2 linked regions of the Methylorubrum extorquens genome follow. The protein of the gene in region 1 interacts with the protein of each later gene in a pairwise test. Links are inferred from orthologs where the notes say so. Each region holds a gene or a part of one and is shown on either strand. Other genes may lie near its edges. The genes, in order: ribD and accC.

Region 1 (6,226 bases):
CGTGAGCGACTCCAGGGCGCGGCCGCCCAGGATCTCCTCCGCGCCAGCCTCGGCGACGTGAAGAGCCGTCTTCAGGCCTGAGCCTGACGCCGCCGATCGAACGGGCCCCTGCCGTGTTTCGGCAAGGAGAGGGCGTGAATCGGCAAGCGGCGTCGATCGGAGCCGCTACGGTTCTCGGGCTCGTTCGCGGGGCCGGCCACTCACCGACTTGATCGGTCCTGCGACACCCGGCCCTGCCGGGTGTTTTCGTGTGTGGGGTCGGCCCGATGCGCTGCGGTGCCGCAGAGCGGGGCCGGTCCCGTTAAAAATTTTGAAGACAGGCGAAAAATCACCTGTGCTTGGCCTGTGGTGCCGCGGCGTGTACGAATAGTGCCTGAAAAACACCCCCGTGAACGCCGACGGGAGAACGGGTGGGTTTGCCCGTAAACAACGAAAAGAGGCTACGCTCATGAGCGCCGGAACTGCGACCGACAACACCGACCTCGACACCTTCTTCTCGTCTCATCTCGCCGAGACCGATCCCGAGATCGCCAAGGCCATCTCGCAGGAGCTTGGCCGGCAGCAGCACGAGATCGAGCTGATCGCGTCCGAGAACATCGTCTCGCGCGCCGTGCTCGAAGCGCAGGGCTCGGTTCTGACCAACAAGTACGCCGAGGGCTATCCGGGCCGGCGCTACTACGGCGGTTGCCAGTTCGTGGACATCGCCGAGGAACTCGCCATCGATCGGGCCAAGCGCCTGTTCGGCTGCGGCTTCGCCAACGTGCAGCCGAATTCCGGCTCCCAGGCGAACCAGGGCGTGTTCATGGCGCTCATGCAGCCCGGCGACACCTTCCTCGGCCTCGACCTCGCCGCCGGCGGCCACCTCACCCACGGCGCCCCCCCGAACGTCTCGGGCAAGTGGTTCAAGCCGGTCTCCTACACCGTGCGCCGTGAGGATCAGCGCATCGACATGGAGCAGGTCGAGCGTCTCGCCAAGGAGCACAAGCCGAAGGTGATCATCGCCGGCGGCTCGGGCTACCCGCGTCACTGGGACTTCGCCAAGTTCCGTGAGATCGCCGATTCCGTCGGCGCCTACTTCTTCGTCGACATGGCCCACTTCGCCGGCCTCGTCGCCGCGGGTCTGCATCCCTCGCCGTTCCCGCACGCGCACGTCGCCACCACGACGACGCACAAGACCCTGCGCGGCCCGCGCGGCGGCATGATCCTGACGAACGACGAGGCGCTGGCCAAGAAGTTCAACTCGGCGATCTTCCCCGGTCTCCAGGGCGGCCCGCTGATGCACGTCATCGCCGCCAAGGCGGTGGCTTTCGGCGAGGCGCTGAAGCCCGAGTTCAAGATCTACGCCAAGCAGGTCATCGACAACGCCAAGGCGCTCGCCGACACCATCATCTCGGGCGGCTACGACATCACCTCCGGCGGCACCGACAACCACCTGATGTTGGTCGACCTTCAAAAGAAGGGCCTGACCGGCAAGGCGGCCGAGGCGGCCCTGTCGCGGGCCGACATCACCTGCAACAAGAACGGCGTGCCGTTCGATCCGCAGAAGCCGACGATCACCTCCGGCATCCGTCTGGGCACGCCGGCCAGCACCACCCGCGGCTTCGGCGTCGCCGAATTCAAGCAGGTCGGCTCGCTGATCGTTCAGGTGCTCGACGGCATCGCCGAGAAGGGCGATGGCGGCGACGCCACGGTCGAGGCGGCGGTGAAGGAGAAGGTCCACGCCCTCACCGATCGGTTCCCGATCTACGCCTGAGCCTGCTCGAAGCACATTCGGCCCGCCACGCGGGCCGGTGCGGCCGCGGATCCCCCGATCCGCGGCCGCTGTCGTTTCGGGGCGGCCTCAAACTTGATCCACGTAAGGTTTATCGTCTCGTGGGGTGTACCGTCCTGGCATCCTTGAAATGATGTGGGCCGAGCCGTCCTTCGCCCGAAAGTTGCGCGGCATCGCTCGGGAGGGCGACCCTGCCTCTCTCGCTCTACACGGATTACGGCCGGCTTCTGCGGATGCATCTGTCGTCGGCCGAGCGGGGCGCCCAGATCGCGACTCAGGCCGTTCGGGTGGCTCTGTCGCCGATCTGGAGGGGGAAGGCACGGTGGCCGATGAGCGCCGCGACCCCTGCCCGCTCATCGGCCACTGCCGTCTCAAATGGGCCCTCGACGCCGCTGAGCCGGTGTTCTTCCTCCAATTCGACCGTCTGACCCGCGCCGACGTGGTGCCGGACCGACAACAGCCGCACGCCGTGCCCTCTTTCGCGCCGATCCCGGCGACGGGGGGCGACGCCTGCCGCGCCCGTTCCGAGCAATCCCACTTCTGGCAATTGAGCGGCGGGTGGGGCAGAGAGGGGCGGCTTTCGAGAGTGTCCGGGACGAGGTGGTGAGCGCGCGATGCGGTGTCCGTTCTGCGGAGGTCCCGACACCCAGGTGAAGGATTCGCGGCCGAGCGAGGATTCCTCTGCGATCCGTCGCCGCCGCGTCTGCCCGGATTGCGGCGGCCGCTTCACGACCTTCGAGCGGGTGCAGTTGCGCGAACTCGTCGTGCTCAAGCGCTCGGGCAAGCGCGTGCCTTTCGATCGCGACAAGCTCCAGCGCTCGATCGACGTGGCGCTGCGCAAGCGCACCGTCGATCCCGAGCGGGTGGAGCGCCTCGTCAGCGGCATCACCCGGCGCCTGGAGAGCGGCGGCGAGGGCGAGGTCACCAGCGAGGCCATCGGCGAGGCGGTGATGGAGGGCCTGAAGGGGCTCGACGACGTCGCCTATGTCCGCTTCGCCTCGGTCTACAAGAATTTCCGCGAGGCCCAGGACTTCCAGGATCTGCTCGGCACCCTCGGCGAGCGATTGGAGGGCGAAGGCGCCCTTCCCGAAGATGAGCAGGCTGTGCCCGCCCCGTCCGACGAGGCGGCGGCTGCCCCGCGCCGCGGCCGTCCGGCCCGGAAGCGGGCGTGACAGGGCGAGCCGTGGACGTGTCCGAGCAGGAAGCTCTCGATCGCCGCGCCATGCGCCTCGCCCTCGCGCTGGGGCGGCGCAATCTCGGCCGGACTTGGCCGAATCCGAGCGTCGGCGCCGTCGTCGTGGCCGGGGGCCGCATCGTCGGGCAGGCGGTGACGGCGGTTGGCGGACGCCCGCATGCGGAGCCGCTGGCCCTCGCCATGGCCGGCGAGGCCGCGCGCGGCGCCACGCTCTACGTCACCCTCGAGCCCTGCTCGCATCACGGCCGCACGCCGCCCTGCACCGACGCGACCATCGCCGCCGGAATCGCCCGCGTCGTCACCGCGATCGAGGATCCCGATCCGCGTGTCGCCGGGCGGGGCCACGCGGGTTTGCGCGCTGCCGGGATCACGGTCGAGACCGGCCTGCTGCGCGAGGAGGCCGCCCGCGATCATCGCGGCCATTTCGCCCGCGTGACGCGGGGTCGCCCGAGCCTGCACCTCAAGCTCGCCCGTACCCGCGACGGCTTCGCCGCCCCCTCGACCGGCGAGCGGCTGAAGATCACGGGTCCGATCGCGGACGGCGCGGTGCATCTGTGGCGGGCACATGCCGACGCGATCATGGTCGGCATCGGCACCGCCCGCGCCGATGACCCTTCGCTGACAGTGCGGCTGCCGGGGCTCGCCGGGCGTTTGCCGCTGCGGGTCGTGCTCGACTCGACTTTGCGCCTCAACCCCGCCAGCCATCTCGTGCGCGGGGCCCGCGACCTGCCGACGCTGGTTCTGACCGGGCGCGGCGCCCCGGCCCATGCCCGGCGGATGCTCGCTTCCTTCGGCGTCGAGATCGCCTTCGTCCCCACTGACGCGGGGGGCCGTATCGATCTGCCCGCCGCGCTGACCGCACTGGCGGAGCGTGGTCTGACCCGGATCTGCAGCGAGGGCGGGCCGGCGCTTGCCGACGCGCTCGCGGCGCACGATCTCATCGATGCTTGCACGCTCATCACCGGCCCCGTCACGCTGGGCGAGGCCGGCGGCTTGCCGGCGCTCGGGGCCAACCTCGCCCGCCGCCTCGCCGACGGCACCTTCACCGAGGTCGAGGCCCGCGACTTCGGCCCCGACACGGCGGTCACCTACGAGAGGATCTGAGATGTTCACCGGACTCGTCAGCGATGTCGGCCGCGTCGTCTCGGTGGAGGGCTCGGAGCGCCTGCGCCGGATCGTGATCGAAAGCGCCTACGATCCCGCCGGCATCGCGCTCGGCGCCTCGATTGCCTGCTCCGGCCCCTGCCTGACCGCCGTCGCGGTGGAGCCGCACGGGACGGGCTGCCGCTTTTCGGTCGATGCCGCCGCCGAAACCCTGGCCCGCACCACCGTCGGCACATGGCGCGAGGGCACGCGGCTCAACCTCGAACGCTCGCTCAAGCTTGGCGACGAACTCGGCGGCCACCTCGTCACCGGCCATGTCGACGGCATCGCCGAGATCCTTGTGCGCGAGACCGTGACCGGCGAGGACAACCCCTGGGGCGCGAGCGAGCGCTTCACCCTGCGGGCGCCGGCGGCGCTCGCCGGCTTCATCGCCGAGAAGGGCTCGATCTGCCTCGACGGCACCTCGCTCACCGTCAACGCGGTCTCGGGCCACGACTTCTCGGTGCTGCTGATCCCGCACAGCCTCTCCGTCACGACCTGGGAGGAGCGCCGCACGGGGGATCGGATCAACCTGGAGGTCGATCTGCTGGCCCGTTACGCCGCGCGCCTCGCCGAGACGCGCGGGTTGTTGCCGGCGTGAGGACCGGCCCGGCTTACTTGGCGTCGTAGGAGGCGGCGAGACTGTTCATGATCTGGTTCGTCTCGGCGTCGTACTTCTTGTCGCCCTCCGGCGAGGCCCAGTAGCTCACCAGCAAATGGCGCTGGCCATCGGATTTCGGCACGACAGAGAGGTAGCGCAGCACCGTCGGCTTGTTCTCGTAGGTCGCCGGAACCTCGGTGACCTTGAGGCTGTAGGTCGGGAAATCGACCTCCTTCGACTGGCCTTCGCCGGTCACCTTGACGCCTTGCTCCTTGAAGTAGGCGTTGTGCTCGCCGAGCAGGGTCTGGAACTGGGCGGGCTTGTAGCTCTCGAACCAGAGGTAGATTTCCTCATCCGCAGTCCGGGCCTGGACGCCACGGTCGATCGTGGTGACCTTCCACGCGGCCGGGATTTCGACGGAAATCGGCCGATCACCGGGGACGACCGTGACTTTCTTGGCGAGGGCGGCGCTGCCGGCCAGCAGAAAGAAGGCGAGCGCTGCGCTGCCTAAGAATTTCGCCGATCCGATCGTCATGAATATCCCCTGCCGGCCCCCTTCGTCGTGAGCGAGCCGCGGCGAGACTTGCCGTCAGTCCCTGTCCTCGGCAATGCACCACCGTCCCAGATCGGCGGAAACCTTTTCAAGGAGGCAGAACGAGCCGGCGCATCGCGCCGGTCGGCCTCCACGTCGGGTGAGCACGGGATGCGTCTGCGGCTCGATCAGTCTTCGCGAGGAGGCCCACTGGCTTATTCGTGAGGAAGACTTAACCCTTCCCATCAAATCTCCCGTGTCGATTCGGGATCGTTTCGTGAGAGGGCGGTGGCCACCATGACGGTTACAGGACCCCGCGACCGGGTGCTGGCGGTGCTGACCGCGCTGAGCGGTGCCCTCCTCCTCGCCCTCCTTCTGGGGCGGGGGGCGCTGCGCGATGCCGGCTTCAACTCGCACGGGGCGCTCGCCGACGCGTTCCTGCACGGCCGGCTCTGGGTCGAGCGCTGCCCCGAGATCGATTGCGCCGTGTTCGAGGGGCGCACCTACATCATCTTCCCGCCCCTGCCGGCACTGCTGCTGACGCCGTTCGTGGCCCTGTTCGGATTTCCCGGCTTCAAGGGCTTCGTGCTTCTCGGTTTGGGCCTGTCGGCCCTGAGCCTCTTGGCCTGGAGCCGCATCTTCCGCGCGCTGGAGGTCGAGCGCGGGCAGGCGTTGTGGCTGCTGGCCGCGCTCGCCTTCGCGAGCCCGCTCTATCAGGTCACGCTACGCTCCGATGGCGTCTGGTTCTTCTCCCAGACCGTCGGCTTCCTGATGATGACGCTGAGCCTTTGGGCGGTGATCTGTCGGGGTTCGCTGCCGCTCGCCGGATTGTTCGTCGGCCTCGCCTTCCTGTGCCGGCAGATGGCGATCTTCTACCCGCTGTTCCTGCTGGTTCTCGCTCTGCCCCGCGGGCGCCCGCTACTGGCGAACCCGGCCTCGGTGGCGAAATCCGCGATGCTGGCGGGCCTGTTCGTCGCGGCCGCC
Region 2 (6,250 bases), 2.1 Mb from region 1 along the record:
CCGTCAGGCGATCACCGCGGCCGGCATGGGCTGCATGGCCGCGCTGGAGGCGGAAAAGTTCCTGGCCAATCTCGACGTCGGCGAGAGCCCGGCCAAGGCGGCGGCCGAGTAGGCGGCCGGCTTTCGGGCGTTTTGCGGACGTTTTAAGTACTGTTCAAAAGAACGCCCGCTTCGCCATCGTGTCGGACATCGAGACCGACCGGGAACAGACGCAGTCAAAGCATTCAAGACGTTGTCTGATACGCATTTCCCTGTTGATGGCGGAAATGACGCAACCAAATTGTAAGGTTGTCGTCCTAACCTGAAAGCTGCGGGAGCCGGAAGGTTTCACGAAAGAAGCCTTTCGCCGGGTACGGCAGGGCAACAGACTGGCGTCGTGCAACGCCCGAAGGTCGCGGCCGCCCGTAGGGGCGGACTGCGACGGGCCGACCTCGACGGGCGGGAGTGACGGCCTTGGATTGGGACAAGATCCGGATTTTCCTCAACGTCGCGGAGGCCGGCAGCTTCACGCGGGCGGGCGACGACATCGGCCTCAGCCAATCGGCGGTGAGCCGGCAAATCAGCGCCCTCGAGCGGGAGTTGAAGGCGCCGCTGTTCCACCGGCATGCCCGGGGCCTGATCCTGACCGAGCAGGGCGATCTGCTGTTTCGCGCCGCGCGCGACATGAAGCTGAGGCTGGAGAACACCCGCGCCCGCCTCGTCGAGACCAGCGAGCGCCCCTCCGGTGACCTGCGCGTGACGACGACGGTGGGCCTGGGCACCTCCTGGCTGTCACAGCGCGTCTCGGAATTCCTCGACCTCTATCCGGATGTGCGGATCGAGCTGGTTCTCACCAACGAGGAGTTGGACCTCGCCATGCGCGAGGCCGACATCGCGATCCGCATGCGCCGCCCGGCCCAGCCCGACCTGATCCAGCGGCGGCTTTTCACGGTGCACTATCACGCTTTCGCGAGCCCCGATTACGTCAAGCGCTTCGGCGAGCCCAAGACCATCAGCGACCTCGATGAGCACCGCCTCGTCTCGTTCGGCGGCAACGAGCCGTCCTATCTGCTCGCGACCCACTATCTCGCCAGCATCGGCCGCGAGGGGGACGAGCGCCGTCCGGTCCACTTCACGGTCAACAACATCACCGCCCTCCACAAGGCGATGGAGGCGGGCGTCGGCGTCGGCATCCTGCCGGACTACGCCGTCGACGGGAACGAGAGCCTCGTCCAGGTGCTGCGCGAGAGCGAAATGCCGACGATGGAGAGCTATCTCGTCTATGCCGAGGAGATGCGCTCGGTCGCCCGCGTCCAGGCCTTTCGCGATTTCCTCGTGAACAAGGCACAACGCTGGACTTATTGAAAGCTTGGCCGGACAACCGGCCGGCAACCGCCCTTGTCGCGCACCGACGCACTCGTCTAAGACCGCCCCTCCTGCCGGGCGGTTCGCGAAGCCTCCGGCCGACGCAGCCGGACGGCATGATCGCGATTCACTGCCTCAACGGGCCGAACCTCAATCTCCTGGGCCAGCGCGAGCCGGGCATCTACGGCGCCGCCACGCTTGCCGACATCGAGCAAAACCTGCGGGAGCAGGCGGCTCGCCTCGATATCGCCCTGACCTTCCGTCAGACGAATCACGAGGGCGAACTCGTGACGTTCGTGCAGGAGGCCGGTGCCGCCGGGGCCGGGGTGCTCATCAACGCCGCCGCCTACACGCACACCTCGATCGCGCTCCGTGACGCGATCAAGGGGTCGGGGGTGACGGCGGTGGAGATCCACCTCTCCAACGTCCATGCCCGCGAGGACTTCCGCCACGTCTCGCGGATCGCACCGGTCTGCGCCGGTTTGATTTCGGGCTTCGGTGCCCACAGTTACGTCCTGGGGCTCGACGCCCTCGCCCATCTCCTGCGCGGACGCACCCCGTCCGCCTCCTGACCTCAGAACTACGAGCCGATGGCCAAGAACGAACCCTTCGATCCCGAACTGGTGCGCGAACTCGCCCGGATGGTCGCCGAGACCGATCTGACCGAGATCGAGGTCGAGAAGGGCGATCTGCGCATCCGCGTCGCCCGCAAGATCGAGACGGTCTCGGTTCAGGTCGCGCCCGCCGCCCCGGCCGCTGCGGCGGCACCGGTCGCGGCGCCGCCTGCTGCCCTGGCGCCGGCCCCCGCCAAATCCGGCGCGGGCCATCCCGGCGCCGTGCCGTCGCCCATGGTCGGCACCGCCTACCTGCGCCCCTCGCCGGACGCCAAGCCGTTCATCGAGATCGGCACGAAGGTCCAGGCCGGCGACAAGCTTCTGCTGGTCGAGGCCATGAAGACCTTCAACGAAATCGTCGCGCCCCGCGCCGGTACGGTGACCGCGATCTTCATCGAGGATGGGATGCCGGTCGAGTACGGCGAAGCCCTCCTCGTTCTCGAGTAGCCTCCCCGCGATGTTCGACAAGATCCTGATCGCCAACCGCGGCGAGATCGCACTCCGCATCCTGCGGGCGGCGAAGGAGCTCGGTATCGCCACCGTCGCGGTCCACTCGACGGCGGATGCCGACGCCATGCATGTGCGGCTGGCCGACGAGAGCGTCTGTATCGGCCCGCCGGCCGCCCGCGACAGCTACCTCAACATCCCCTCGATCATCGCCGCCTGCGAGATCACCGGGGCGGACGCCGTGCATCCCGGCTACGGCTTCCTGTCGGAGAACGCCCGGTTCGCCGAGGTTCTGGCGCATCACAACATCGGCTTCATCGGCCCCAAGGCCGAGCATATCCGCATCATGGGCGACAAGATCGAGGCCAAGCGCACCGCCAAGCGCCTCGGCATTCCCTGCGTTCCGGGCTCGGAGGGCGGCGTCACCGATCCGGACGAGGCCAAGCGCGTGGCCGCCGAGATCGGCTATCCCGTGCTGGTGAAGGCGGCCTCCGGCGGCGGCGGACGTGGCATGAAGGTCGCCCGCTCGGAGAGCGAGCTGGAGCAGGCCCTCGATATGGCCCGCACCGAGGCCAAGGCCGCCTTCGGCGACGATGCGGTCTACCTCGAAAAGTACCTGACCAAGCCCCGCCACATCGAGGTGCAGATCCTCGGCGACGGCAAGGGCCACGCCGTGCACCTGGCCGAGCGCGACTGCTCGCTCCAGCGCCGTCACCAGAAGGTCTGGGAGGAAGGCGGTTCGCCGGCCCTCAACGAGGCGATGCGCGCCGAGATCGGCGGCATCTGCGCCAACGCCATGCGCGAACTCGGCTATCTCGGCGCCGGCACCATCGAGTTCCTCTACGAGGACGGGCGGTTCTACTTCATCGAGATGAACACCCGGATTCAGGTGGAGCACCCCGTCACAGAGATGATCACCGGGATCGATCTCGTGAACGAGCAGATCCGGGTCGCCGCCGGCGGCGGCTTGTCGGTGGTTCAGGAGGACATCAAGGTCGAGGGCCACGCCATCGAGTGCCGGATCAACGCCGAGCACCCTTCGACCTTCCGGCCCTCGCCGGGGCTGATCACCTACTTCCACCCGCCGGGCGGTCTCGGCGTCCGGGTCGATTCGGCCGCCTTCCAGGGCTACCGGATTCCCTCAAACTACGACTCGCTGATCGGCAAGCTGATCGTGCACGGGCGCACCCGCAACGAGTGCCTGATGCGCCTGCGCCGGGCGCTGGACGAGTTCGTGGTCGACGGCATCGACACCACGCTGCCGCTGTTCCGCACGCTGGTGCGCAATGCCGACGTGCAGAACGGCCTCTACGACATCCACTGGCTCGAAGGCTTCCTGGCCCGCGAGGAATTATCCGAGACCGACCAGAGACGCTGAACGGCGGCGACACGTTCCTCGTCGATCGACTGCCGGTCCCGTTGCGGGCCGGCTGTTTCTGACCATCGACCGTCATTCCGGGGCCGCGCAACGGAACCTGGGATCCATCCGTGATGCGTCGCCGAAGCTGGGCGTAGAGCTCAATCGTGGATTCCGGGTGCGCCTTCGGCGCCCCGGAATGACAGCGGAGAATGCTTTTCGAGACGGTCAGGGACCGCGCTCCGATGCCCGTCCGCGACGTGATGGGTCTGGCGTTCCGCCTCCGCCGGAGCGACAACGCTTCGATGCACGACAGGCCGCCCGTGGACATCACGCCCGACATCCTGCTCAAGGCCTATGCCGCCGGGATCTTCCCGATGGCCGAGGATGCGGACGATCCGACGATCTACTGGGTCGAGCCCCGCGCCCGCGGGGTGCTGCCCCTCGACCGCTTCCACGTGCCCAAGCGCCTCGCCCGCACCGTGCGCTCCGACGGGTTCGAGGTCGTCAGCGACCGGGATTTCGATGCGGTGATCGACGGCTGCGCTGCCCCGCGCCGGGATACGGCCCGCACTTGGATCAACGCCCGTATCCGCGACCTCTACGGCGCGCTGTTCGATCTCGGCCATTGCCACACGATCGAGGTCTACCAAGAGGGGCGCCTCGCGGGCGGGCTCTACGGCGTCTCGCTGGGGGCGGCCTTCTTCGGCGAGAGCATGTTCCACGAGGTGCGCGACGCCTCGAAGGTCGCCCTGGTCCACCTCGTCGCGCGGCTGCGCTCCGGCGGTTATCGCCTCGCCGACACGCAGTTCCTGACCGATCATCTGAGCCAGTTCGGCGTCGAGGAAATGCCGCGCCACATCTACAAGCGCCAGCTCGCCGCCGCGATCACCGAGCGGGCCGAATGGGGTCCGTCGGACCAGGTCTTTCGCGGCGCCGAAGCCCTGGCCGCCCTCGGGATCGGTAGCGCCGAGGCGTAGTTGAAGTTTCGAAAGGGCAAGTCCTTTCGCGCTTCCACTGCAGAGCCCTGGAGGACAGCCGGGGTTACACCCCGGCACCCCGCCAAAGGGATGATCCCTTTGGGATCCCCTTCTCTCATCCAGGAATGGCCTCCAGCCGCAGAAGGCGTCCTACGAGAAAGGCGGCCGCCTGCGGATCGGTCCGCACAGCGTCCCCGAGCAAGCCGTCGATGACGAGCGAGGCGATCCCGTGGACGAGCGCCCAGGACCGCAGGGCCTCGTCGGCGGCGTTTGCGCCCGGCACCAACGCGGCGACCCGCTCAGCCAGCACCGCGTAGGCGGCGGCGGAGGCTTCGCACAGCGCCTGGGGCCGTGATCCGCCGGAGCGCATCCCGCCGAACATCAGGCGGAACAATCCGGGCTGCGCAGAGGCGAAAGCGACATAGGCCGCCCCTTGCGCGTAGAGGGCCTCGCGACCCGCCCCCTCCCCTCCCCGATCCGCCTCCTCCAGCGCCGCGCGCAGCCGCTCGAAGCCGACGATGGCCACCGCCGCAAGCAGGGCATCCTTGTCGGGGAAGTGCCGGTAGGGCGCCATCGCCGAGACGCCCGCCCGGCGCGCGGTCTCGCGCAGGCCGAGCGAGGCCAGATCGCCCCCCTCCTCCAGGATCGACAGACCCGCCGCGACCAGCGCCTCGCGCAGATCGCCGTGATGGTAGCCGCCCTTGGTCGCGTTCGGTTCGCCCTTCGATGTTGACACTGTAAGCAACGCACCTATGATTACACCGTAAACATGGAGGGGTGCCATGCAGACATCGGATAGGCAAGCGGCCGCGAACGCCCGGCCTACGCGGGACTCGGTCGATCTCTCGGCCTATCCGGGTCTTGTCGTGGTCTATCTCGGCTTTCGCGTCGGACGGATGCGGGGCCTGAAGGCGCTGCTCGGCATCGGGCGCGGGCTGGCTCAGATGCAGCGCGAGCGGCCGGATGGGCTGCTGGCGCACGAGAACCTCGTCTACGGCCTCAACCATATCGGCATGCGGCAGTACTGGCGCGATCTGGAAAGCCTGGAGGCTTTCACCCGCTCGGACCCGCACAAGACGTGGTGGCGGGATTTCGGCCGCGATCCGGCCGGCAACGGCTTCTGGCACGAGGCCTACCGGCTCTCGGGCGGGATGGAGGCGATCTATGTCGGCATGCCACGCCCGATCGGGCTCGCGTCCTTCGCCGCCGCCCGCCAGCCGCTCGGGCCGTTCATGACCTCACGGCAGCGGCTGGCGTCGTAGGAATGGCTACCGGAAGATCGCGTCGAAGATCGATTGCGGCTCGCGCGGGGGCGGCGGGGCCGCTGCCGGCCCCTCGTTGTTCGGGAAGAACTTGCGCGAGGGCTTCTGCTTGGGCTGGACCGGCACGCCCCGCGGCCCCTCGACGTCGACCTGACCGTTCTGGTTGACTTGCGAGGCCGTCTTGGTCGGGTCCGCGCCCTTCTTCTTCGGCTTGTCCTGGCGCGAGGCGAGCGCGGGCACGTCCTC

The links.
Region 2: the proteins of ribD (region 1) and accC interact in binary tests that used the Escherichia coli proteins (3 or more experiments, as listed by UniProt). The link is inferred for Methylorubrum extorquens from one-to-one orthologs.

Annotation. Positions count from the first base shown.
Region 1 is NZ_JALJXF010000001.1:2,784,901-2,791,126, forward strand. What follows is about bases 2,110-5,031. They hold ribD (bifunctional diaminohydroxyphosphoribosylaminopyrimidine deaminase/5-amino-6-(5-phosphoribosylamino)uracil reductase RibD), read left to right. Parts: upstream 2,110-2,993; coding sequence 2,994-4,070; downstream 4,071-5,031. Other genes in these bases: J2W78_RS13110 (hypothetical protein), read right to left, coding at 2,110-2,237; nrdR (transcriptional regulator NrdR), read left to right, coding at 2,386-2,943; J2W78_RS13125 (riboflavin synthase), read left to right, coding at 4,072-4,710; J2W78_RS13130 (hypothetical protein), read right to left, coding at 4,724-5,031. Outside these bases: J2W78_RS13100 (F0F1 ATP synthase subunit B family protein), read left to right, coding at 1-81; glyA (serine hydroxymethyltransferase), read left to right, coding at 449-1,753; more of J2W78_RS13110, read right to left, coding at 2,046-2,109; more of J2W78_RS13130, read right to left, coding at 5,032-5,245; J2W78_RS13135 (hypothetical protein), read left to right, coding at 5,540-6,226. UniProt on the Escherichia coli protein: Converts 2,5-diamino-6-(ribosylamino)-4(3h)-pyrimidinone 5'-phosphate into 5-amino-6-(ribosylamino)-2,4(1h,3h)-pyrimidinedione 5'-phosphate.
Region 2 is NZ_JALJXF010000001.1:4,923,482-4,929,731, reverse strand. Bases 1,654-4,599 are described here. They hold accC (acetyl-CoA carboxylase biotin carboxylase subunit), read left to right. Parts: upstream 1,654-2,415; coding sequence 2,416-3,783; downstream 3,784-4,599. Other genes in these bases: aat (leucyl/phenylalanyl-tRNA--protein transferase), read left to right, coding at 4,068-4,599; accB (acetyl-CoA carboxylase biotin carboxyl carrier protein), read left to right, coding at 1,935-2,405; aroQ (type II 3-dehydroquinate dehydratase), read left to right, coding at 1,654-1,916. In the rest of the region: trxB (thioredoxin-disulfide reductase), read left to right, coding at 1-112; J2W78_RS22950 (LysR family transcriptional regulator), read left to right, coding at 454-1,344; more of aroQ, read left to right, coding at 1,461-1,653; more of aat, read left to right, coding at 4,600-4,742; J2W78_RS22925 (TetR/AcrR family transcriptional regulator), read right to left, coding at 4,858-5,478; J2W78_RS22920 (DUF4188 domain-containing protein), read left to right, coding at 5,525-6,004; J2W78_RS22915 (DUF2155 domain-containing protein), read right to left, coding at 6,011-6,250. UniProt on the Escherichia coli protein: This protein is a component of the acetyl coenzyme A carboxylase complex; first, biotin carboxylase catalyzes the carboxylation of the carrier protein and then the transcarboxylase transfers the carboxyl group to form malonyl-CoA.